4 regions of the Streptomyces sp. AHA2 genome follow, and region 1 is predicted to be linked to each of the others. Evidence: riboswitches for the same ligand, from Rfam matches in the RefSeq annotation. Region 1 holds a riboswitch; each other region holds the start of a gene.
What was found. A riboswitch is a leader RNA that binds a small molecule or an ion and turns the genes downstream of it on or off. The one in region 1 is predicted to bind cyclic di-AMP.

Region 1 (5,630 bases):
GGAAACCGCTGCTGTCCCGTCCCGGCATCGTGGGTGCCCAGGCCCCCGCCGACGTCCCCGTGCAGAGCGGGCCGTGGTACGAGGACAGTCTGCTGGTGCTGCACAGCGACGGCCTGCCCGGCCGCTGGAGTCCGCCCGAGGACGTGCTCCTGAGCTGCGACCCGGCGGTGGTGGCCGCGGTGGTGCTGCGTGACTCCGGCAGCGCGGCCCGTCCGGTGCGCGACGACACGTGCGTGGCCGTGCTGAACGGCGGCGGTTCGTCGCGGGTTTGAGGGGCGGGTCAGGGCAGGGAGCCGGGCCGTTCCCTGCCGTTCTTCCGGAAGCCGGGTGGCTCGTCGGCGCGGGGCGGGGCGAGGTCCTGGGCCGCCAGGAAGCCGCGCAACCCCTCCCTCAGCGCCTCCCGTTCGGCCGGTCGCATCGCGGCCAGGGCGACGGAGAGGGCGTGGGTGCGGCGGCCGGCGACATCGGTCAGGACGTTGCGGCCGTGCGGGGTGAGCCGGAGCTGGACCTCGCGGCGGGTGTCCGGGTGGGGGGCCCGTTCCAGCAGGCCGGCCGCCGCGAGCCGGTCGCAGAGGCGGCTGGCGGTGGGCAGGCCGATGTCCAGCCGGTCCGCCAGGCTCGTGAGGTTGAGGCCGGGCGCCGTCTGCACCGCGCGCAACGCCCGCAGCTGGTGCGGGGACAGACGAAGGGACGCCTCCTGGGCCGCGACCGTCCACAGGGCCGCCAGGCTGTCCACCGCATCGGCGATCTGCGATGCGACGGCCTCCGGGCCGTCGCCCGGTCCCCTCGCCCGGTGGTCACCGGGGCCGCCGAATCCGTTCACAAAACGGTCACTTCCCATAAGCTCCGGGTGCTGCGGAGGTCGCCTCCTTGCAAAGGCTGTACCCGAAGACCCGAACGGCAAGCAGCCCGTTCCACGGCCGTCCCGACCGGTGAGGCGCCTCAGCCGGCGCTGAGTTCCGCCGGCGCCGCCAGCGGCAGGGTGTGCCGGGTCCGGAGCACCTTGGCGCGAAGGTAACGGACGTTGTGCGCGGTGGTGAACACGCCCGTGGGGACGCGCTCGCGGACGCCGACGCCCAGGGCCCGCAACTGCTCGGCCTTGTCGGGGTTGTTGGAGAGCAGGTCGAGTTCGCCGATGCCCAGCGCCCGGAGCATCTGGGCCGCCGCCGTGTAGTCGCGGGCGTCCTCCGGCAGGCCCAGGGCCGCGTTCGCCTCGTAGGTGTCCAGGCCCTCGTCCTGCAGGGCGTAGGCGTCCAGCTTGTTGTACAGGCCGATGCCGCGGCCCTCCTGGCGGAGGTAGAGGAGCACGCCGCCGCGCCCGGCGATGCGCTCGACGGCCTCGCGCAACTGCGGACCGCAGTCGCAGCGGGCCGAACCGAACACGTCCCCGGTCAGGCACTCGGAGTGCAGCCGCACCAGCGGGACGGCGCCCGGCTCGCCGAGGACGAGCGCCACGTGCTCCCGTCCGTCGGCCAGGCCGTGGAAGGTGACGACCTCCGCGTCGGCCTCGTAGCCGTCGTGGAAGCGCAGCGGGACCCGGACGCGCGAGCGCGGGGCGGCGAGGACTGCGGCGGTGTCGGGCATGCGGGGCCTCCGGTTCGGTTCCTGTTCGGCTGCACAGCCGTGTTGCTTCAGATTTGAAGCAGATCGCGCGAACGGAACCCTACTCGTACTTGAAATTTGAAGCAATCGGGCCCCGAGCGTGTGTGACGTGCCTCACGAGCAGGCCGACGACGACCTCCGCCGCCACGGCACGTCGTCCGACGCCGGCCGCGCGCCGTCCTCCTGCAGGCCGCGGGCGATCGCTGTCGAGATCTCCTCCAGCTGCCCGACCTGCTCCTCGCTCAGCCGGTCGAACAAGAGGCTGCGCACCGTCTCGACGTGTCCGGGCGCCGACCGCTCCAGCACGGCGTGGCCCTCGTCGGTCAGCGCCGCGATGCTGCCCCGCTTGTCGTCCGCGCAGGCCTCGCGCCGCAGCATGCCGTCCTTCTCCAGGCGCGCGACCGCGTACGTGAGCCGGCTGCGGGTGATCTTCAGCCGTTCGGCGAGATCGGTCATGCGCAGCCGGCGTTCCGCGGACTCGGACAGCACCGAGAGGATGGAGTAGTACAGGTGCGGCATGCCGGCGTCCTGCTGGAGCTGCCGGTCGATCGCGTCCTCCAGGAGCAGCGAGGCGGCGATGTAGGCGCGCCAGGCGCGCTGCTCCTCGGGGGTGAGCCAGCGGGTCGTCATGCCGCCAGTGTAGGTTTGTTTCAAACTTGAACCAAGCCCGCCGAACTCGCCGCCGGCCCGTCGGATCCCGCCCGCCGGATCCCGCCCGCCGGATCCCGCCCGGCGGGTCCGCCGGGTCCGCCCCGCCCACCGTCCGCACGTCCCGTCCCCCTCCCCACCCCCCCGACCAGTCGCGGAGCGTCGATGCCTCACCCGTACGTCCTGCTGTCCGCCGCCGTCTCCCTCGACGGCTACCTGGACGACACCGGACCCGAACGCCTGCTCCTGTCGAGCCCGGCCGACTTCGACCGGGTCGACGAGGTGCGTGCGTCGGCCGACGCGATCCTGGTCGGCGCGGGCACGATCCGGGCCGACAACCCGCGCCTGCTGGTGAACTCCCCGGAGCGCCGTGCCGCCCGCACCGCCGCCGGCCGGCCGGCGTACCCCCTCAAGGTCACCGTCAGCGGCACCGGTGACCTGGACCCGGACGCCGCCTTCTGGCACACCGGCGGCGAGAAGATCCTGTACACCACCGGCGAGGGCGCCGAGCGGGCCCGGGCCCTCGGCCTGGCCGCCGACGTCGTCCCGCTGGGCGCCGAGCTCGACTGGCGCCGGCTCCTCACCCACCTGCACGACGTACGGGGTGTGCGGCGGCTGATGGTCGAGGGCGGCGGCCTGATCCACACCCAGCTGCTCACCCAGGGGCTCGCCGACGAGATCCAGCTGGTCCTCGCCCCGCTCTTCGTGGGCGACCCCGCCGCACCCCGCCTCTTCGGGCCCGGCGGTTACCCGTCCGGCCGCCTGCGGCTGCTGGAGACCCGCCGGATCGAGGACGTCGTCCTCATGCGCTACGAACCGACCGCCCCCGGAACCGGACCGCTCCCGGTCGCCGCCGACCGCCACTGGCTGGCCGTCGCCTGCGAACTGGCGCAGCGGTGCCCACCCGCGGACACGGCGTTCAGCGTCGGGGCGGTCGTGGTCGCGGCCGACGGCGCCGAACTGGCCCGCGGCCACTCCCGCGAGGGCGGCGACCCGGTCGTGCACGCCGAGGAGGCGGCCCTGGCCAAGCTCGACCCGGCCGACCCGAGGCTGGCCGGAGCGACCGTCTACAGCAGCCTCGAACCCTGCGCCCGCCGCGCCTCCCGTCCGGCGCCCTGTGCCCGGCTGATCCTGGACGCGGGCGTGCGGCGGGTCGTCACGGCCTGGCGCGAGCCGGACACCTTCGTGGCCGGGGCGGACGGGGGCGGTGTCCTGGCCGCCGGGGGAGCACAGGTCGTCGTCCTGCCCGAGTACGAGGAGCGGGCCAAGGCCCCGAACCGGCACCTGCTGCGCTGACCGCGGTGCCCGCGCCCGGGGCGGTGCCCGGGCGCGGTTCCGGCGGCGCGGGCCGGGGTGTGCGCGGGGGGTCCCGCGGATGGCGTACACTGGTGAACACAACGACGCGGGGTGGAGCAGCTCGGTAGCTCGCTGGGCTCATAACCCAGAGGTCGCAGGTTCAAATCCTGTCCCCGCTACTGAAGGCCGAGGGCCGGAATCCGACAAGGGTTCCGGCCCTCGGTGCATTCCCCCCACGATCCCCGACCGGCCGTCACGCACGGTGATTGAACCGCCCCGCTGTGCATAACAACTGACACACCGTCAAGTCTCCTGCGCCGCCGAGGAGACGGTCAACTCGCCCGATTCACCCCGGTCGTGGCAGGTTGGTCCGCGCGAAAAAGGTTAATGATCAAGCGGAAGCGCTGGAATACGCACCGCGCCATCCATTAACGTTCGATAACGCAGCGCGGTCGTCCCAGCCGTCACAGAAGGCGGCTCCGTGCGCACGCGCCGAATCCCGAAAGGGAACCGGGGAACCACCACTTGGGGTGAATCGGGCGGATGCCGCCGTGGCAGCACGGCAGGTATACGCGCGTAGGAGACCTTCCTGCTCCGAACCCGTCAGCTAACCCGGTAGGCGAGAAGGAAGGAAAGGAGCACGCCCACGTGGCGTCCAACCGGCCTGCCCCCACGGCCCCGTTCGCGGCGGACCAGCGCGACCCCGAGACCTTCGGCTTCGGCCCTCAGCGCACCGACGAGGGCCCGTTCCAGGAGTGGAACCCCACCGCGGAGACCATCCGCCCCGTCCGTGGCCGGCACCGCGTCTCCAAGCAGCGCGGCGGAGGGCTCGCCCGCAGTTCCACCGTCCTCGGCGTCGGTGTCATAGCCGCCGTCGGCGCGGGCGGCATGGCCAGTGCCCAGACCGGCAAGCCGCCGGTGTCGATCTCCGTCCCGGACCTTCCCTCGGTGGGTTCCCTCCTCTCGGACGACGACACCCCCGAAGGTTCCGCCACCCCGCTCAGCAGCCTGGGCGCCACGACCGCCGAGGCCGAGCAGGGCGCCGACGGCGCCGGTGAGGCCCTGCGCGCCCGGATCATGGCCCAGGTCGAGCACCAGCAGGACCAGATCGAGACCAAGGCCGCCGAGGACGCCGCGGCCGCCGCCCAGAAGGCGGCCCAGGAGGCCGTCGCCCAGGCCGAGAAGGAAGCCAAGGCCAAGGCCGCCGAGGAGAAGAGGAAGGCGGAGGAGGCGGCCGAGAAGAAGGCCGAGGCCGAGCGCCTCGCCGCCCTCGCCAAGCAGTACACGCTGCCGACCTCCTCGTACACCATCACCTCCTCCTTCGGCCAGGCCGGCGCCTACTGGTCCTCCGGTTACCACACCGGCCTCGACTTCGCCGCTCCCACCGGTACGCCGATCAAGGCGGTCCACAGCGGCACCATCACCGAGGCGGGCTGGAACGGCTCCTACGGCTACAAGACCGTCCTCACCCTCGATGACGGCACCGAGATCTGGTACGCGCACCAGTCGTCCATCGGCGTCAGCGTCGGCCAGAAGGTCAGCACCGGCGACGTCATCGGCCGCGTCGGCGCCACCGGCAACGTCACCGGCGCCCACCTCCACCTCGAGGTCCACTCCGCCGGTTCCGCCGGCGGCATCGACCCCATGGCGTGGCTGCGGGGCAAGGGACTGAACCCGTAGGCCCACCGAGCCCGCGAAGCACCGGCAGCCCTGACGACGACCCCCCGACGTCAGGGCTGCCGGTACGTCCGGCGCCGGTTTGCCCGGACTTTGCGCCTACGCCGGAATGGGCTGTTCCGCACGGTCGTTGACGCAGGGCATGACTGCTACGACGTCTTCGCGCAAGCTCGGCTCGTCCGACCTCGAGGTCTTCCCGCTCGCCCTCGGCGGCAACGTCTTCGGCTGGACCGCCGACGAGGACCGGTCCTTCGCCGTCCTCGACGCCTACACCGCGGCCGGCGGCAACTTCGTCGACACCGCCGACGTCTACTCGGCGTGGGCGGAGGGCAACCGGGGCGGCGAGTCCGAGACCATCCTCGGCAAGTGGCTCCAGGCACGCGGCAACCGCTCCGAGGTCGTCGTCG
Region 2 (5,630 bases), on a different contig from region 1:
CGTAGGGGCTGCCGAGCTTGCGGTAGGCGTAGGAGACGGCTGCGGCCGCGCGGGGGCCGGGCGCCTGGGCCGTCGCCGGGGCGGGAGCCGCAAGGGTGTCGCGGGCGCCGGCCGAGCGGGTGGCGCGGTCGGATGATCCGCCCACTCGGGAACGTTCCTGCGGCGTCAGCCGGGACAGCAGCCGCCGGGCGGAGCCCAGCTTGCCGGTGACGGTCCTCTTGTGCCGCTGCAGCTCCGCCTGCCGTGTCCTGAGGGAGTTCAGCTCGACGCGCGCGGCCCCGCGAAGCTGCTCGATCTCGCGCAGCCGGCTGCGCACCCGCCGGACGGCGGCGCCCTGCCGGTCGCCGGCCCGCTCGACGAACTCGGCGTTCTGCAGGTAGCGGTCGGGGTCGTCGGACAGGGCGAGCTGCATCGCCGGGTCAAGGCCGCCGGAGCGGTACTGCGCGGCGGCGGCCGAACCGAGCGCCTGCCGGGCCTCGTCGAGCCGTCCCTGCGAACGTGCCGCCCGGTCCTGCAGGCCCTTCAGCCGCTGCCGCGCCTCGTCGGCCTCCTCCTTGGCGCCGTTGTACTTCTCGGTGGCGGCCTCCGCCTGCCGGTAGAGCTCGGCCACTTCGGCCCGGACCTGGCCGGGGGTGAGCTGCGGTTCGGCGTGCCCGGTCCCGTCGAGGCCCGTCGCCGTCGCCGCGGAGGCGAGGGCGATCGTGGCGGCCGTGCGGGCCGTGCCGCCGGCCATGGGGCGTTGTCGGGGCTTGCGGTGCGCTGCCACCTGGGGGCCACGTCCTTTCCTCGACCGCCGGCGGGGTCTGCGGCCGCCGGGGGGAGCGGACGGGCGGCCTACGCGTCCCGCGGCGGCCCGCACAGGGGAGACGGGCCGCCGCGGGACTTTCTCGGCGGTGGTGTCCGACTGCCGCCCCTGGCCCGGGCGGCGGTGGGGAGCCGGTCACCTGCTGAAGGACGGTAGAGGTGCGCGTGCGGCCCCCGTGGCGGGTGTGCGGAACTGTCCCCGGAGGACCGGTGGTGACCGTATGCGACCAGGATCCCGCCTCGGCACCCTTCGCTTCACTCAGCGTGATGACCGAAGGGCCGGATCACGGGCCGACGGCGGTGATCGAGTGCTATGGGGCGCATATATGCATCACCGGGCCGGTGTCGGACGGCCGTCGGGGGCCTGGTTAGGCTCCGGCCTCATGGACGTACTCATCCACCTCTTCGTCGGCCTGCACATCGTCGGCATCGCCTCGCTCCTGGGCGGCTTCCTCACCCAGATGAAGGCGATGGGCGAGGGTACGGCCCGCTTCACGCCCGCGATGCTGCACGGCGCCCTGACCATGCTGGTCACCGGCATCGTCCTGGTCGGCCTCAACCAGGCCGACGACCAGTCCGTGAACAACGTCAAGATCGGCGTGAAGCTGGCGCTGCTGATCGTGATCCTCGGCCTGGTCTACGTCAAGCGCGACGAGGACAGGGTGGACAAGGGCCTGTTCGGCCTGGTCGGACTGCTCACCACGGCCAACGTCTTCATCGCCGTGCTCTGGACCTGACCCGGGAGGACCGGGCCGAGGCCCGGGCCGCGGCGGCGGCCCAGGCGGTGCAGGCGAGCCAGGCGGCCACCGCCGCCCACAGCAGCGCCCGACCCGCACCGGCCAGCCAGTCCACGTCGAGCGCCGCGGCGACCTCCAGCGTGGCCGCCGCCGTCACGGCCCCGCAGAACACGGTGGCCCAGCGCCGCGCGTCGTAGTGGTGCCGCGGCCAGAACAGCTCGGCGACCAGCAGCGCGACACAGCAGACGGCGGCCAGCACGAGCAGGGTGACGGCGGTGTTGCGCAGGGCGTCGCCGTCGTCCTCGTTCCACAGATAGAGGCGGGAGCTGTCGGCGGACAGCAGCTGCGCCCCGGCCAGCGCCGAGACCGCGAGCGCGCCCTCGGCGAACCAGTGGTCCCCGCGCCCCTCCTCCACCTGCCGGGGCTGGAAGCGGAACAGGGCGAAGCCGTACAGCGCGAGCCCCAGCCACAGCAGCACCAGGGCCGCGTGGGCCGGCCAGGCCAGCGACTCGGCCGCGGCCAGGGCGGCGGCCAGCACGGCGAGGCACTGGGTGGCCACACACCGCAGGAACACCGTCCCGCGCCGCCCCCCGACCTCCACGGCCAGCAGCACCGCCCAGAGCAGCGCGGACAGAGCCAGCAGCGCCCAGGCCACGGGGTGCAGGCCCGCGGCCGAGAAGCCGGTGCCGAGGACGGCGGCCGCCGCCGCGGTGGTGAACACGGCGGGCACCTCCGCCCGCCAGGCGCCGCGCGCCCGCTGCAGCAGGCTCACCACCGACAGCAGCCAGGCTCCGCAGGCCAGGGCGAGGACGGCACGGGAGAGGACCGCGTGACCCGCGGAGTCGAGACCGACCGACACGGTGCCGGTCGCCAGCGCGTACGTCGCCCACCAGGTGGCAAACGGGGAGGGACCGGACATACGCCGATGCTAGAGAGCGGCGCGCGCGGGCGGTGAGGGGCACGCGCGCGTGCCCCCGAAAACGCCCCCCCGTCCGCTCAGGCGGGCCGCACCACGCTGTGGACGGCCGACTCGCCGTCGTAGTAGACCGACTCCTCGCGCACGTACGCGCCCGGCTTCGGCGCGTGGATCATCATGCCGTTGCCGACGTACAGCCCGACGTGCGTGACGTCGTCGTAGAAGAAGACAAGATCGCCCGGCTGCGCCTGCGACACCGGGACGGTGGTGCCGGCGCCGACCTGGTCGTAGGTGGTGCGCGGCAGGGTGACGCCGGCGGCCTTCCAGGCGGCCTGGGTGAGGCCGGAGCAGTCGTAGGAGCCGGGGCCGACGGCGCCCCAGACGTACGGCTTGCCGACCTGGGCGCGCGCGAAAGCCAGGGCCTTGTCCCCCTTGGTGGCGTACGAGGAGTCCGCGGAGGGCGTCGAGGAGGACGAGCCGGAACCCGCCGCCGGCGAGCCGCTCTCCTGCCGCGGGGCCTCCTCGCGCGGTGCCTGCTGCTGCGCGGCCTGCTGCCGGGCCAGCTCGGCGGCGCGGCGGGCGGCCTCCTCCCGCTTCTCCTTCTCGATCGCCGCGAGCCGCGCCTTCTCCTCGGCGGTCAGCCTCGACATCAGCGCGCGGGCGTCGGCCAGCTTGCGCTGGACGGTCGCCTTGGCCGCCTTCAGGTCGCCCTGGGCGTCGGTGAGCCTCTCGAGGCTCTCGGTCGCCTCCCGGCGCTTCGTCACCGTCTCGGACTGCCGCGTGACGAAGTCGTCGACCGCTTCCTTCTGGCGGCCGGTCATCCGGTCCATCAGCTGGGTCTGGTCGAAGTAGTCCTGCGGGGTGTCCGCGAGCAGGAACGTCGCCGTCTCCGGGGCGGCGGCCCCCGTGCGGTACTGCGCGGAGGCGTAGGAACCGAGCTTGTCGCGCGCCTCGTTGAGCTTCTGGGCGCGCTGCGCGGCGTCGTCGAGGAGGGTGTCGACGCGCTTGCGCTGCTTCGCGGTCCTTTCCTTGGCCGCGTTGTACTTGTCGGTCGCCGACTCGGCCTGGCGGTACAGGTCGTCGACCTTCTTCTCGACTTCTTCGAGGCTGGGCCTGTCGTCGGCCTCGGGGGCGGCTTCGGCCGACTGGGACAGCAGGGCCACGGAGGTGAGGGCCGCCGTTGCCAGGGCGGGGGTCCGTATGCCTGCCACGCGCGAACCCGTAGGACGCGACTTGCGGTGCGACGCCAAGGGAGGCGACTCCTTCCATCGTCCGCCTACCGGGTTAGCTGTCGGGTTCGGGCGGGTGGTTCGGAAGGGTTGCCCTACGGCCTCTCCGGATGCGGAGGCGGGCCGATTCACCCCGGGGTTCTCGGTTGGGTCCCCGGCTCCGGCCGCCGCTGCGGCACACCGGACTCGGCGGAGGCCGCGCGGCCCGGCGTCGTTCGCCGGTGAGGGTCGTGCGGCCTGATCGCACGGTAGCCAACTCGTGTGGTCCCTGTGAAGGTTGATGGGTGATATGCCCGATACATTTTCGTGACCTTTCCGGGAAGCGTTGCCCTGCGTGAACGATCACGGCGGTTTGGTCGTGAGTTGTCCTGGATTGTTGCGGACATAGCGGACCGTGATCATGTCGTGCTCCACGGTGACAATGCGCCAGCCGCCCGGCCCTCCTGCCGGTGCCCGGTGTGATGTTCCCGGTGGTGGCGGCGGGCTGTCAGTGGGGCGCCCTAGACTCGGAGAGCGATGAGCAGCCTCTTTGACGACAGCTTCCTGGCGGACCTCCAGGCCCAGCGGGGCCCCGCGGACGAGCCCCCGCCGCCGCCCGAGGACGACCACGCTCCGGAGCCGCTTCCGGACGATCTGTTCGGCGGGAAGTTCGACGTGCCGCCGGACCGGGACACCCACTACCGGGACGGCGCCCCCCGCCCGGTGATCGACTCCGCCGCGCTGCTGGAAGGGCTCAACGACAACCAGCGCGCCGCCGTCGTCCACTCCGGCTCCCCGCTGCTCATCGTCGCCGGTGCCGGATCCGGCAAGACCCGCGTGCTCACCCACCGCATCGCCCACCTGCTCGCCGAGCGGAACGTGCACCCGGGCCAGATCCTCGCGATCACGTTCACCAACAAGGCCGCGGGCGAGATGAAGGAGCGCGTCGAGCAGCTCGTCGGCCCGCGCGCCAACGCCATGTGGGTCATGACCTTCCACAGCGCGTGCGTGCGCATCCTCCGGCGCGAGAGCAAGAAGCTCGGCTTCACCTCCTCCTTCTCGATCTACGACGCCGCCGACTCCAAGCGCCTGATGGCCCTGGTCTGCCGCGACCTCGACCTCGACCCCAAGCGCTTCCCGCCGAAGTCCTTCAGCGCCAAGATCAGCAACCTGAAGAACGAGCTGATCGACGAGGAGGACTTCGCCGCCCAGGCCACCGACGGCTTCGAGAAGACCCTCGCCCAGGCCTACGCCCTGTACCAGTCGCGGCTGCGCGAGGCGAACGCCCTGGACTTCGACGACCTGATCATGACGACGGTCAACCTGCTGCGCGCCTTCCCGGACGTCGCCGAGCACTACCGACGCCGCTTCCGGCACGTCCTGGTCGACGAGTACCAGGACACCAACCACGCGCAGTACGCCCTGGTCCGCGAGCTGGTGGGCACCTCCGAGCACCCCGTCGACGTACCGCCCGAGGCCGAGGTCCCGCCGGCCGAGCTGTGCGTGGTGGGCGACGCCGACCAGTCGATCTACGCCTTCCGCGGCGCGACCATCCGCAACATCCTCCAGTTCGAGGAGGACTACCCGGACGCCACGACGATCCTGCTCGAGCAGAACTACCGCTCCACGCAGACGATCCTGTCGGCGGCCAACGCCGTCATCGAGCGCAACGAGTCCCGCCGTCCCAAGAACCTGTGGACCAACGCGGGCACCGGCGCGCGCATCACCGGCTACGTCGCCGACACCGAGCACGACGAGGCCCAGTTCGTCGCCGACGAGATAGACCGCCTCACCGACGCCGGCGAGGCCAAGGCGGGCGACGTCGCGGTGTTCTACCGCACCAACGCCCAGTCCCGTGTCTTCGAAGAGGTCTTCATCCGCGTCGGCCTGCCCTACAAGGTCGTCGGCGGCGTCCGCTTCTACGAGCGCAAGGAGGTCCGGGACGTCCTGGCCTACCTGCGCGTG
Region 3 (5,630 bases), on a different contig from region 1:
CGATGCTGTACTCCGCGGCGTTCTCCAGCAGGGACACCTTCTGCCGGTCCGGGCCGTCGGCGGCCACGCGCAGGGTGTGCGTGCCGGAGGCCAGTTCGGTGAGCTTCGCGGTCGGGTCGGCGGAGGAGCCGTCGCCGCCGCCCGCGGCGCCGGACAGCAGACCGGACTCCAGACCGCCGAGGTCCGGCAGACCGAGGTCCGTGCTGATCTTCACCGTGCCGGAGAGCTGCTCGACGTCCGACTTCGCGATCTTCTCGATGAGCTGCTGGGCGGTGATCTCCGGGAGGTCGGGGTCGCCGGAGTCGGCGAGCGCGGGGACCAGGCCGATCGTCGCGGCCGCCACCCCGATCACCGTGACGGGGACGATGTAGCGCGCGGCCCTGCGCCGCGCGGAACGCTGCCCGTCGGCCTCCCCGCCGGTGGTGCTGTCGTCGGATGCGTACGGTGCCATGTGTGCCCTACCTCCGTGGTCGGCGGCGGCTGTCCGTGTCGTCCACGCACTCGTCCCTGAGCCGCCATTCTCACCCGAACAGGTGAGGAGTGGTGTCTTCCGTGGTTTCCATCTGACCAAATCGGCCGGCCGGATACGTCAGACCGCGGACTCAACTCCGCGTACTGCTGGGGTATGACACACAGGGGCTGCTTCTCCCCCGACCCGTAGGGGTCGGGAGGAGGCGGCGGCTAACCGGCGCGGTGCACCACGGCGTCGCACAGCTCCAGCAGCGCCGCCTTGGCGGCGCAGTCGGGCAGCGGTGCCAGCGCCGAGCGGGCGTCCTGGGCGTAGCGGAGGGTGTCCTGGCGGGCCTGCTCCAGCGCCGGGTGGGCGCGCAGGCGCCGCAGGGCCTCGGCGTGCCGGGCGTCGTCGGTGAGGTCGGAGTCGAGCAGCTCGCACAGGGCGACGTCCTCGGCGAGGCCGAGCCGGGCGGCCCGCTCGCGCAGCCGGAGCACCGGCAGGGTGGGGATGCCCTCGCGCAGGTCGGTGCCGGGGGTCTTGCCGGACTCGTGCGAGTCGGAGGCGATGTCCAGGACGTCGTCCGCGAGTTGGAAGGCGACGCCGAGCCGCTCGCCGTACTGGGTCAGCACGTGCACGACCGTCTCGTCGGCGCCGGACATCATCGCGCCGAACCGGCACGAGACGGCCACCAGCGAGCCGGTCTTGCCGCCCAGCACGTCCAGGTAGTGCTCCACGGGGTCGCGGCCGTCCTGCGGACCGGCGGTCTCCAGGATCTGCCCGGTCACCAGCCGTTCGAACGCCTCGGCCTGCACCCGCACGGCCTCCGGGCCGAGGTCGGCCAGGATGTGCGAGGCGCGGGCGAAGAGGAAGTCGCCGGTGAGGACCGCGACGGAGTTGCCCCAGCGGGTGTTCGCGCTCGCGACGCCGCGGCGCACGGCGGCCTCGTCCATCACGTCGTCGTGGTACAGCGTGGCGAGGTGGGTCAGCTCCACGACGACGGCCGAGGGCACGATCCCCGGCGCGTGCCGGTCGCCGAACTGGGCGGCGAGCATCACGAGCAGCGGCCTGAACCGCTTGCCACCGGCGCGCACCAGGTGCTGGGCGGCCTCCGTGATGAAGGGCACCTCGCTCTTGGTGGCCTCGAGCAAGCCTTCCTCGACAGCCGTCAGTCCGGCCTGGACATCGGCTTCCAGAGCCTGGTCCCGCACGCTCAGCCCGAACGGCCCGACGTCGGTCACGAGGGGTCTCCTGTCTGCTGGTGTCTGCCGGTGCTTACGCGGATTGTCGATAGGTCGCTGCCCTCACTCGAGTCAGCGTATCCGGTCACGTTTCGATCACCGCCAGCGCCCATGGTTACAGGCCGGGTGGTATCCGATCACGACCGCAATGTTTTCGATCAGGTCATAAGAGCAGACATTTATCGCCTTACCCGCAGGAAGCGTCCTATGCCTGATTTGCCCTTAGAGGTAAGCGAATTCCCGTTTGCGGAATTTGCTCCGGAAGTCGTGATCAGTGAGTTGAGTCACGCCCACCCTTTCACGGCCGCTTCCGGCGGGCAGCTCGTACGGCCTTTCTCCGCGCGCGAGTTGGGGCTTGGCTAACGCAAAGGATCAAGCTGCCCCATACCGGCCGACCAAGGTCAACAAGCGTCATATGTGACTCCCGTGCTTGTTCCCGACATGTGCTCTCGCATACGTTCCCGCCCTGTCCGGCGGACGCCGAATCCTGCCACCGCCCGGACACCCATCAACCGACTCACTCACGCAGGGCAGGAGCGGGGGACCCAGGTAAGTCGCCGGTCCGCACAGCGGAACGGCTCGGGGTGAAGCCGCGCACGGCACACGGTGCCGTACGCGGCCGGGCACCTCCCGGCCCGAACCCGACAGCTCACCTCGCAGGCGCCGGAGAGGAACATCGCCATGCCCGGACGAGGCAAGCACCGTCGCGCCCGAATGAACCCGATCACCCGTGGTGTCGTCGCAGCCGGCACCGGCGGGGCGGCCCTGACCCTGCCGCTCCTCGGCGCGGCCCACGCGAGCGCCGCCGAGCCGCAGAGCGCGTCCGCCGCGCAGGTCCTGCCGCAGGCCGCCCAGCCCGCGAAGTCGCTGACGTACACCGTCACCAAGGGCGACACGCTCTACCGCATCGCCGTCAAGCACGACGTCTCGGGCGGCTGGAAGCAGCTGTACAAGGACAACCGCTCCGTCGTCGGTGACGACCCGAAGCTGATCCACCCGGGTCTGAAGCTGAAGGTGAAGGGCGCCGAGGCCACCGCCCCCGAGAAGGAGGCGACCCGGTCGTCGGCGCCGGCCGAGCCGGCCGCGGAGCCCGCCGCGAAGCCCGCCGGCGGTGTCGCCCAGGCCACCCAGGCCTCCGCGAAGACCTACGCGGACAACCTGGACGGCTGGATCCGCGAGGCGCTGGACATCATGGCGCAGAAGGGGATCCCGGGTACCTACGACGGCATCCACCGCAACATCATGCGCGAGTCGTCCGGCAACCCCCTGGCGATCAACGACTGGGACTCGAACGCGGCCAAGGGCACCCCGTCCAAGGGCCTGCTCCAGGTCATCGACCCGACCTTCGCCGCGTACCACGTGGAGGGGACCCCCTTCGACCCGTACGACCCGGTCGCCAACATCACGGCGGCCTGCAACTACGCGGCCGACCGCTACGGCTCGATCGACAACGTCAACGGCCCGTACTGAGCCGACCCGCCCAGCAGTCGCTCGAGGACGACGGCGATGCCGTCGTCCTCGTTCGACAGCGTGACCTCGTCGGCCACCGCCTTCAGCTCGGGGTGGGCGTTGGCCATCGCCACCCCGCGGGCGGCCCAGTCGAACATCGGGACGTCGTTGGGCATGTCACCGAAAGCCAGGGTGTCCTCGGGCCGCAGCCCCAGGTGCTCGGCCGCCAGCGCCAGGCCGGTCGCCTTGGTCACCCCGCACGGCTGCAGTTCCACCGTGCCCGGCCCGGACATCGTCACCGTCGCCAGTGAGCCGACCACCGACCGGGCCGTCACCGCCAGTTCGTCGTCCGACAGGTAGGGGTGGCGCAGCAGCACCTTGCTGATCGGCTCGCCCCACAGCTCGTCGCGCCGCTCCACCCGGACCGCGGGCAGGGTCGGGTGCGGCATGAGGTAGCCCGGCTCGATCAGCGTCAGGCCGTCCACGCCGTCCTGGTCGACCGCCGCGTACACCTGGCCCACCTCGGCCTCGATCTTGCCGAGGGCGGTCTCCGCGAGTTCCCGGTCCAGCGTGATGGACCACAGCAGCCGGTCCGCGCCGGCGTCGTACACCTGCGCGCCCTGTCCGCACACCGCGAGCCCCGTGCAGCGCAGGTCGTCCAGGAGGGGCCGCACTCTCGGCGCCGGGCGGCCCGTCACCACGAGGTGCTGGGCACCGGCGTCCGCCACCCGCGCGAGCACGGCGAGAGACCGGTCGGACAGGGTGTCGTCGCCGCGCAGCAGCGTCCCGTCCAGGTCGGTGGCGATGAGTGAATATGCGAGGGGTGCGGCCATGATCAGAGAATACGGACAACGCGCCCCATCGTTTCATCGCGCTACGGACACCGATTGCCCGGTTGAAGGCCTCTGCACCGGTTGGCAGCAACATGCTCCGCTACCTACCCGAAGAACCGTCCCGGGCGGTACCTTCCATGTGTCCAGGGGGACTTGATCGGGGGGTCGGGTTGAGCAGTGGACGCATACGTGTGGCCGGGCCCGGGGAGCTCGGCGAGAAGGAGAGGGAGCGCTGGCGTGCACTGCGCGCCGCCTCGCAGGCACCGCGTAACCCCTTCATGGAACCGGAGTTCACCGAGGCCGTCGGCCGGGTGAGGCCGCAGGCCCGCGTCGCCGTGGTCCACGAAGGGGCGGAGCCGGTCGGCTTCCTGCCGTACGAGCGGGGCCCGTTGGGGCAGGGCCGGGCCATCGGACTCGGCGTCTGCGACGCCCAGGGCGCGATCCTGCGGCCGGGGCTCGCGCTGGAAGCGGGCGAACTGCTGCGGGCCTGCTCACTGTCGAGCTTCGCCTTCGACAACCTGGAGGCGGGGCAGCGGCTGTTCGTCCGGCACGCGGCCGAGCAGCACGCCACGTTCGTCGTCGACGTGGAGAAGGGCTACGAGACCTACGAGTCGGTGCTGCGCGGCCGGTCGCCGAAGTTCCTCAAGACGACCCTGGCCAAGGAGCGCCGGCTGGGCCGGCAGGCGGGCGGGCTGCGGTTCGTGTTCGACGAACGCGACCCGGCCGCGCTGCGCACGCTCATGGGGTGGAAGTCGGCGCAGTACCGCAGGACGGGCCGCCGGGACCGGTTCGCGCAGGAGTGGATCACCCGGCTCGTCGGGCAGCTGGCCCGGACCCGGGCCGCGCAGTGCAGCGGCACGCTGTCCGTGCTGTACGCGGATGGGCGGCCCGTCGCCGCGCACTTCGGACTGCGCTCCGCCTCGGTTCTGGCCTGCTGGTTCCCGGCCTACGACCCGGAGTTCGCGAAGTTCTCGCCCGGTCTGGTGCTGCATCTGCGCATGGCCGAGGCGGCGGCGGCCCAGGGCATCGCCACGCTCGACCTCGGTCGGGGGGCCGCCGAGTACAAGGACGCACTGAAGACGGGCGAACTGCCCGTGTACGAGGGCGCGGTGCTGCGGCCGGGGGCGGGCGCGGCACTGCACTGGCTGCGCCGCGAGCCGGTACGCCGCGCGCACAGCTTCGTCCGCGCCCGGCCGCGGCTCGCGGCACTCGCGGCGCGGACCCTGAAGGGCGCGGCCCGGCTGCGCCGTACCTGACACGAGTGGGGGGAGGGCGCATGACCCGTACGGCGCGTGCGCGGGAGGAGATACGGCGGTTCCTGGCCATCGGGGCGGTACAGGTCGCCGAACTGGACCTCGACGGCGGGGAGGCGGTGCTCGTACCGGGTCCGGGCGGTCCCCCGGTCACGTCCGGGGAGGTCTTCGTGCTGGTGCGCAGACGCGGCCGGCCCGTGGGCACGCTGCTCGGGCACGTCCCGCAGGGCGCGGATCCGAAGGCCGTGCTGGCGGCCCGGGCGGCGGCGGAGTGCGCACCGGGCCCCGGGACGCGAAGCGGGCGGTCCGGGGAGCCGCCGGTCACGAGTGTCGTGGTGGCCACGCGGGAACGGGCCGGGCAGCTGGCCCGTGCGCTGGACTCCCTGCTGGCGCAGGACCACCC
Region 4 (5,630 bases), on a different contig from region 1:
GCCTCGAGGAACTGCCCGAGACCGTCTGAGGTGAGAACCGTCTGAGGTGAGAGCGCCTTTCGGGCGCGCACAAGGGGCCCGTCCGGATTCGACCGGGCGGGCCCTTCGCATTGCCGGAACACGCAACCGGGGCGCCTGACGGATATACGCGCAGAGGAACGCGGCATTTACGGGGACGCGACAGCGGACAAGAATACTTCCGGACCTCCGGCAATTCCCTGCTCTTTGTATACGGCCCCCGTGTTAATTGCGCCGACTCGCCGTGTTGACGGAATGTTGCGACTTCCTCACCTCGGCGGCGCGTTCCCCGGTGGAGCCGGTCCGCAGCCGGTGCGCGCCGGTCGCACGCTCGACGTGCGCGGCCGTGGCCGCCCGCGCGCGCTCGCCGTCGCCGCGCGCCACGGCGTCCACGATCGCGCCGTGCTCGTTCCAGCACTCGACGGGGCCGGCCGGCGCCTCGACCGTGTACATCCAGGCGATTTTGTGCCGGAGCTGGGTGAGCACCGAGGTCAGGGCGGGGCTGCCGCACGCCTGGGCCAGCGTCTCGTGGAACCAGCCGTCCAGCGAGCGCAGGTCCTCGCCGCCGCCCCGGCGCGCCCGCTCCTGGCCCAGCCGGACCAGGCCACGCAGAACTTTGAGGTGGGCCTCGGTGCGGCGCTGGGCGGCCCGGGCGGCGCCGAGCGGCTCCAGCAGCACGCGCATCTGCAGCAGGTCGGCGGCCTCCTGCTCACCGGGTTCGGCGACCCACGCGCCCGCGTGCCGCCGCGTCACCACGAAGCCTTCGGACTCCAGGGTGCGCAGGGCCTCCCGCACGGGGACGCGGGAGACGCCGTAGCGGCGCGCCAGCAGTTCCTCGGTGAGCCGGGTCCCCCGTGCGTGGACGCCGGCGACGATGTCGTCCCGGATGGCCGTGCACACCGAGTGCGCGGGAATGCGCATGACCGACCTCCGTCTGATTCCCCGAATACGCCGACGCGTGCTCCGCGGCTGCATTGCTCGTGACTCTATTGCAATGTGCCCCGCTTTCCGGCGGCGGACGGAAATCCGGGAGAACTTTTTGGACGACCGGCCGTCCGGGACGTGAAAAGCCCCGGCCGGAGCCGGGGCTTTTCACGATCGCCGGGTGCCGTCAGAGGTTGACGCCGTGCGAGCGGAGGTAGGCGACGGGGTCCATGTCGGAGCCGTACTCGGGGCTCGTGCGGGCCTCGAAGTGCAGATGCGGTCCGGTGACGTTGCCGGTCGCGCCGGACAGGCCGATCTGCTGGCCGGGGGTGACCTGCTGGCCCACCGAGACGCCGATGGACGACAGGTGCCCGTACTGGGTGTACGTGCCGTCGTTCATCTTGATCACGACCTGGTTGCCGTAGGCGCCGCCCCAGCCGGCCTCGACGACCGTGCCCGCGCCGACGGAGTGGACGGAGGTGCCGGTCGCGGCATGGAAGTCGACACCGGTGTGGCTGCCGGAGGACCACAGGCTGCTGCCGGCCTGGTAGCCGGTGGACACGTACGAGCCGGAGATCGGGGAGACGAAGGTGTTCAGGCGCTTGCGCTCGGCCTCGCGGGCGGCGCGCTCCTCGGCCTCGCGGGCCTTCTCGGCCGCTTCCTTGGCCTTCTCGGCCGCCTCGGCGGCCCGCTCGCGGGCGGCCTCCTCGGCCTTCTTCTTCGCGGCGGCCTCCTCGGCCGCCTGCTTCTGGGCGACGGCCTGGGCGTCGATCTGCTCGGCGACGGTGTCGCCCAGGGTGACCACGGGGGTGAGACCGGTCTGCTCGGGGGCGGGCTCGGCGGCGAAGGCGGCCGGGGCGGCCACGGTGCCGATGACGCCGGTCGTGGCGAGGGCCGCGACGCCCGCCGCACGGGCCGTGCCGCGCTGGATGCGGCTGGGACGACGGTGCTTGCCGGTGGCGCGGGTGAACGCCATGAAGTGGCTGGTCCTTTCCTTCCTTCTCGCCTACCGGGTTAGCTGACGGGTTCGGAGCAGGAAGGTCTCCTACGGACCCCCTCGCGGCTCGCGCGGGCGTCCGATTCACCCCAGGGACTGCGGTTGGGTCCCCGGCTCCCCTGGCTCGCGCCGTACGGGGACTCGGCGATGACTGTTCGGTGCCGCGGGTGCGGCGCACTGCCTGACGAACAGCCCGGACGACGCTAAGCGGCGTCACTTTCAATTCCCAAACGGATCCCGGCTTTTGTAGTGCATCCCACAGGCCAGACAGGCAACCTCCGTATCAATTCGGGCATAAGGGAGCCCTGGTGCCTTGGAAGACGACCAGGGCTCCCGCGCGGGTGCCGCTACTCGGCGGTGACGACCGAGACCTCGCCGATGCCGAGGGCCTCGACGGGCGCCTTGATCTGCGCCGCGTCCCCGACGAGGACGGTCACCAGCCGGTCCACCGGGAAGGCGCTGACGACCGCGGCGGTGGCCTCCACGGTGCCGGTCGCGGCGAGCCGGCGGTACAGCGCGGCCTGGTAGTCGTCGGGCAGGTGCTGCTCGACCTGGTCGGCCAGTGTGGAGGCGACGGCCGCAGCCGTCTCGTACTTCAGCGGCGCGACGCCGACCAGGTTCTGCACGGCGACGTCCCGCTCCGCGTCGGTCAGCCCCTCGGCGGCCAGGGTGCGCAGCACCGTCCACAGGTCCTGCAGGGCCGGGCCGGTGTTGGGCGTGTCCACCGAGCCGCTGATGGCGAGCATCGAGGCACCGGTGCCGTCCGGGGCGGACCGCAGCACCTGGGCGAACGCCCGCACCCCGTAGGTGTAGCCCTTCTCCTCGCGCAGCACCCGGTCCAGACGGGACGTCAGGGTGCCGCCGAGGCAGTACGTGCCGAGCACCTGGGCGGGCCACACGCGGTCGTGCCGGTCCGGGCCGGTGCGGCCGATGAGCAGCTGCGTCTGGACGGCGCCCGGGCGGTCGACGATGACGACCCGGCCCGTGTCGTCGGCGGTGACCGGCGGCACCGGACGCGGCTCGGCCCGCGAGCCGGTCCAGGCGCCCAGCGTGTCACCGAGCAGGGCGTCGAGGTCGATGCCGGTCAGGTCGCCGACGACGACGGCGGTGGCCGTGGCGGGGCGGACGTGCTTCTCGTAGAAGCCGCGCACGGCGGCGGAGTCGATCGCGGCGACGGTCTCCTCGGTGCCCTGGCGGGGCCGGGACATGCGCGAGTCCGCCGGGAACAGCTGCCGGGACAGCTCCTTGGCGGCCCGGCGCGAGGGGTTGGCCAGCTCGTGCGGGATCTCGTCGAGGCGGTTGCGGACCAGCCGTTCGATCTCGCTGTCCGCGAACGCGGGTGCCCTCAGTGCGTCGGCCAGCAGGCCGAGGCCCTTCTCGAGCCGGGAGGCCGGGACCTCCAGGCTGATGCGGACCCCGGGGTGGTCGGCGTGCGCGTCGAGGGTGGCGCCGGCGCGCTCCAGCTCGGCGGCGAACTCCTCGGCGGAGTGCTTGTCGGTGCCCTCGGAGAAGGCCCGCGCCATGATCGTGGCGACGCCGTCGAGGCCGGCCGGCTCGGCGTCCAGGGGCGCGTCCAGCAGCACCTCCACGGCGACGACCTGCTGGCCGGGACGGTGGCAGCGCAGGACCGTCAACCCGTTGCCGAGCGTGCCGCGCTCCGGAGCCGGGAAGGCCCACGGCTTGGCCTCGCCCGCCTGCGGCCGGGGGTGGAAGTCCATCGTGGCGAGCTCGGTCACTTGGCCGCCTCCTCGTTGTCGTCGCCGGCCGCGGCTGCGGCGCCGGCGGCATCGTCGGTCTCGTCGGCGACGGGCTCGTAGACGAGCACCGCGCGGTTGTCGGGGCGCAGGCGGGCCTTGGCGACCTCCTGGACCTCCTCCGCCGTGACCTCCAGCACCCGCTGGACGGCGGTCAGGGCGAGCTGCGGGTCGCCGAACAGCACGGCGTACCGGCACAGTTCGTCGGCGCGGCCCGCGACCGTGCCGAGGCGGTCCAGCCACTCGCGCTCCAACTGGGCCTGGGCGCGCTCCATCTCCTCGGCCGTGGGGCCCTCCTCGGCGAACCGGGCGAGCTCCTCGTCGATGGCGGCCTCGATGACCGGCACCTCCACGTCACCGGAGGTCTTCACGTCCAGCCAGCCCAGGGAGGGCGCCCCTGCCAGCCGCAGCAGGCCGAACCCGGCCGCGACGGCCGTACGGTCGCGCCGCACCAGGCGGTTGTACAGGCGGGAGGACTCACCGCCGCCGAGGACGGTGAGGGCCAGGTCGGCCGCGTCGCACGCGCGTGTGCCGTCGTGGGGCAGCCGGTAGGCGGCCATCAGGGCGCGCGCCGGGACCTCCTCCTCGACGACCTCGCGCAGCTGCTCGCCGATGGTCTCCGGCAGGGAGCCGTCGCGCGGGGCGGGCTTGCCGTCGTGGCCGGGGATGGAGCCGAAGTACTTCTCGACCCAGGCCAGCGTCTGCTCGGGGTCGATGTCGCCGACCACGGAGAGCACGGCGTTGTTCGGCGCGTAGTAGGTGCGGAAGAACGCGCGCGCGTCCTCCAGGGTCGCCGCGTCCAGGTCGGCCATCGAGCCGATCGGGGTGTGGTGGTAAGGGTGGCCCTCCGGATACGCGAGGGCGGTGAGCTTCTCGAAGGCGGTGCCGTACGGGACGTTGTCGTAGCGCTGGCGGCGCTCGTTCTTGACGACGTCGCGCTGGTTCTCCATCGACTCCTCGTCGAGGGCGGCCAGCAGGGAGCCCATGCGGTCGGCCTCCAGCCAGAGGGCGAGCTCCAGCTGGTGGGCGGGCATGGTCTCGAAGTAGTTGGTCCGCTCGAAGCTGGTGGTGCCGTTCAGCGAGCCGCCCGCTCCCTGGACGAGCTCGAAGTGGCCGTTGCCCTTGACCTGGGCGGATCCCTGGAACATCAAGTGCTCGAATAGGTGAGCCAGCCCCGTACGCCCCTTGACTTCGTGGCGCGAGCCGACGTCGTACCAGAGGCACACCGCCGCGACCGGGGTCAGGTGGTCCTCGGAGAGCACCACGCGCAAGCCGTTGGCCAGGCGGTGCTCGGTCGCTGTCAGGCCCCCGGAGCCTGCCTGGGCTGTGGCCGTGTGACCCATGGGCATGTACGTCCCTTCGATCGCGGAGCGGTCTTCACAACCGCGGATTCGTGCCGGTCCTGCCACTGTATGCAAGCGCGCGAAGCCCCGGTGAAGTTCCCGGCGCCGGCCTCGGTCCGCGGGCGCGGGCACCGCTTGCCCCGGGTGCTGGTCCCGCTTGTCAGTGCGGCGGTCCACAATGGTCCGCGTCAGATCTGGATCGCAGCAGCAAGGAGCCGGCAGCGATGGCCCGCCGCAGCACGAAGACCCCGCCGCCCGACGACGCGTACGAGGAGCGGATCCTCGACATCGACGTCGTCGACGAGATGCAGGGCTCCTTCCTCGAGTACGCGTACTCGGTCATCTACTCCCGCGCCCTGCCGGACGCCCGCGACGGCCTCAAGCCGGTGCACCGGCGCATCGTGTACCAGATGAACGAGATGGGCCTGCGCCCCGAGCGCGGGTACGTCAAGTGCGCCCGTGTCGTCGGCGAGGTGATGGGCAAGCTCCACCCGCACGGCGACGCGTCGATCTACGACGCCCTGGTGCGCATGGCCCAGCCGTTCTCCATGCGCGTCCCCCTGGTCGACGGCCACGGCAACTTCGGCTCGCTGG

Region 2: linked by a shared signal. The riboswitch ahead of Q5694_RS11900 (C40 family peptidase) and the one ahead of Q5694_RS07345 (M23 family metallopeptidase) in region 1 are both predicted to bind cyclic di-AMP.
Region 3: linked by a shared signal. The riboswitch ahead of Q5694_RS27905 (transglycosylase SLT domain-containing protein) and the one ahead of Q5694_RS07345 (M23 family metallopeptidase) in region 1 are both predicted to bind cyclic di-AMP.
Region 4: linked by a shared signal. The riboswitch ahead of Q5694_RS25330 (M23 family metallopeptidase) and the one ahead of Q5694_RS07345 (M23 family metallopeptidase) in region 1 are both predicted to bind cyclic di-AMP.

What each region holds. Positions count from the first base shown of each region.
Region 1 covers NZ_JAUQWJ010000003.1:21,427-27,056, reverse strand. The annotation lists gene Q5694_RS07375 (ATP-binding SpoIIE family protein phosphatase) at 1-272, shown strand, start outside; gene Q5694_RS07370 (MarR family winged helix-turn-helix transcriptional regulator) at 281-823, opposite strand; gene Q5694_RS07365 (GTP cyclohydrolase II) at 943-1,584, opposite strand; gene Q5694_RS07360 (MarR family winged helix-turn-helix transcriptional regulator) at 1,717-2,232, opposite strand; gene Q5694_RS07355 (dihydrofolate reductase family protein) at 2,416-3,546, shown strand; tRNA gene Q5694_RS07350 (tRNA-Met) at 3,652-3,725, shown strand; cyclic di-AMP (ydaO/yuaA leader) riboswitch at 4,027-4,182, shown strand; gene Q5694_RS07345 (M23 family metallopeptidase) at 4,195-5,226, shown strand; gene Q5694_RS07340 (aldo/keto reductase) at 5,366-5,630, shown strand, end outside.
Region 2 covers NZ_JAUQWJ010000004.1:314,413-320,042, reverse strand. The annotation lists gene Q5694_RS11915 (C40 family peptidase) at 1-766, opposite strand, end outside; gene Q5694_RS11910 (hypothetical protein) at 1,188-1,541, shown strand; gene Q5694_RS11905 (hypothetical protein) at 1,519-2,460, opposite strand; gene Q5694_RS11900 (C40 family peptidase) at 2,538-3,707, opposite strand; cyclic di-AMP (ydaO/yuaA leader) riboswitch at 3,716-3,888, opposite strand; gene pcrA (DNA helicase PcrA) at 4,203-5,630, shown strand, end outside.
Region 3 covers NZ_JAUQWJ010000018.1:115,659-121,288, reverse strand. The annotation lists gene Q5694_RS27915 (LolA family protein) at 1-451, opposite strand, end outside; gene Q5694_RS27910 (polyprenyl synthetase family protein) at 682-1,692, opposite strand; cyclic di-AMP (ydaO/yuaA leader) riboswitch at 2,201-2,370, shown strand; gene Q5694_RS27905 (transglycosylase SLT domain-containing protein) at 2,374-3,162, shown strand; gene Q5694_RS27900 (HAD family hydrolase) at 3,126-3,974, opposite strand; gene Q5694_RS27895 (GNAT family N-acetyltransferase) at 4,112-5,230, shown strand; gene Q5694_RS27890 (glycosyltransferase) at 5,251-5,630, shown strand, end outside.
Region 4 covers NZ_JAUQWJ010000014.1:65,705-71,334, forward strand. The annotation lists gene Q5694_RS25320 (HPr family phosphocarrier protein) at 1-29, shown strand, start outside; gene Q5694_RS25325 (GntR family transcriptional regulator) at 244-939, opposite strand; gene Q5694_RS25330 (M23 family metallopeptidase) at 1,130-1,918, opposite strand; cyclic di-AMP (ydaO/yuaA leader) riboswitch at 1,932-2,096, opposite strand; gene Q5694_RS25335 (M16 family metallopeptidase) at 2,287-3,675, opposite strand; gene Q5694_RS25340 (M16 family metallopeptidase) at 3,672-5,042, opposite strand; gene Q5694_RS25345 (DNA gyrase/topoisomerase IV subunit A) at 5,261-5,630, shown strand, end outside.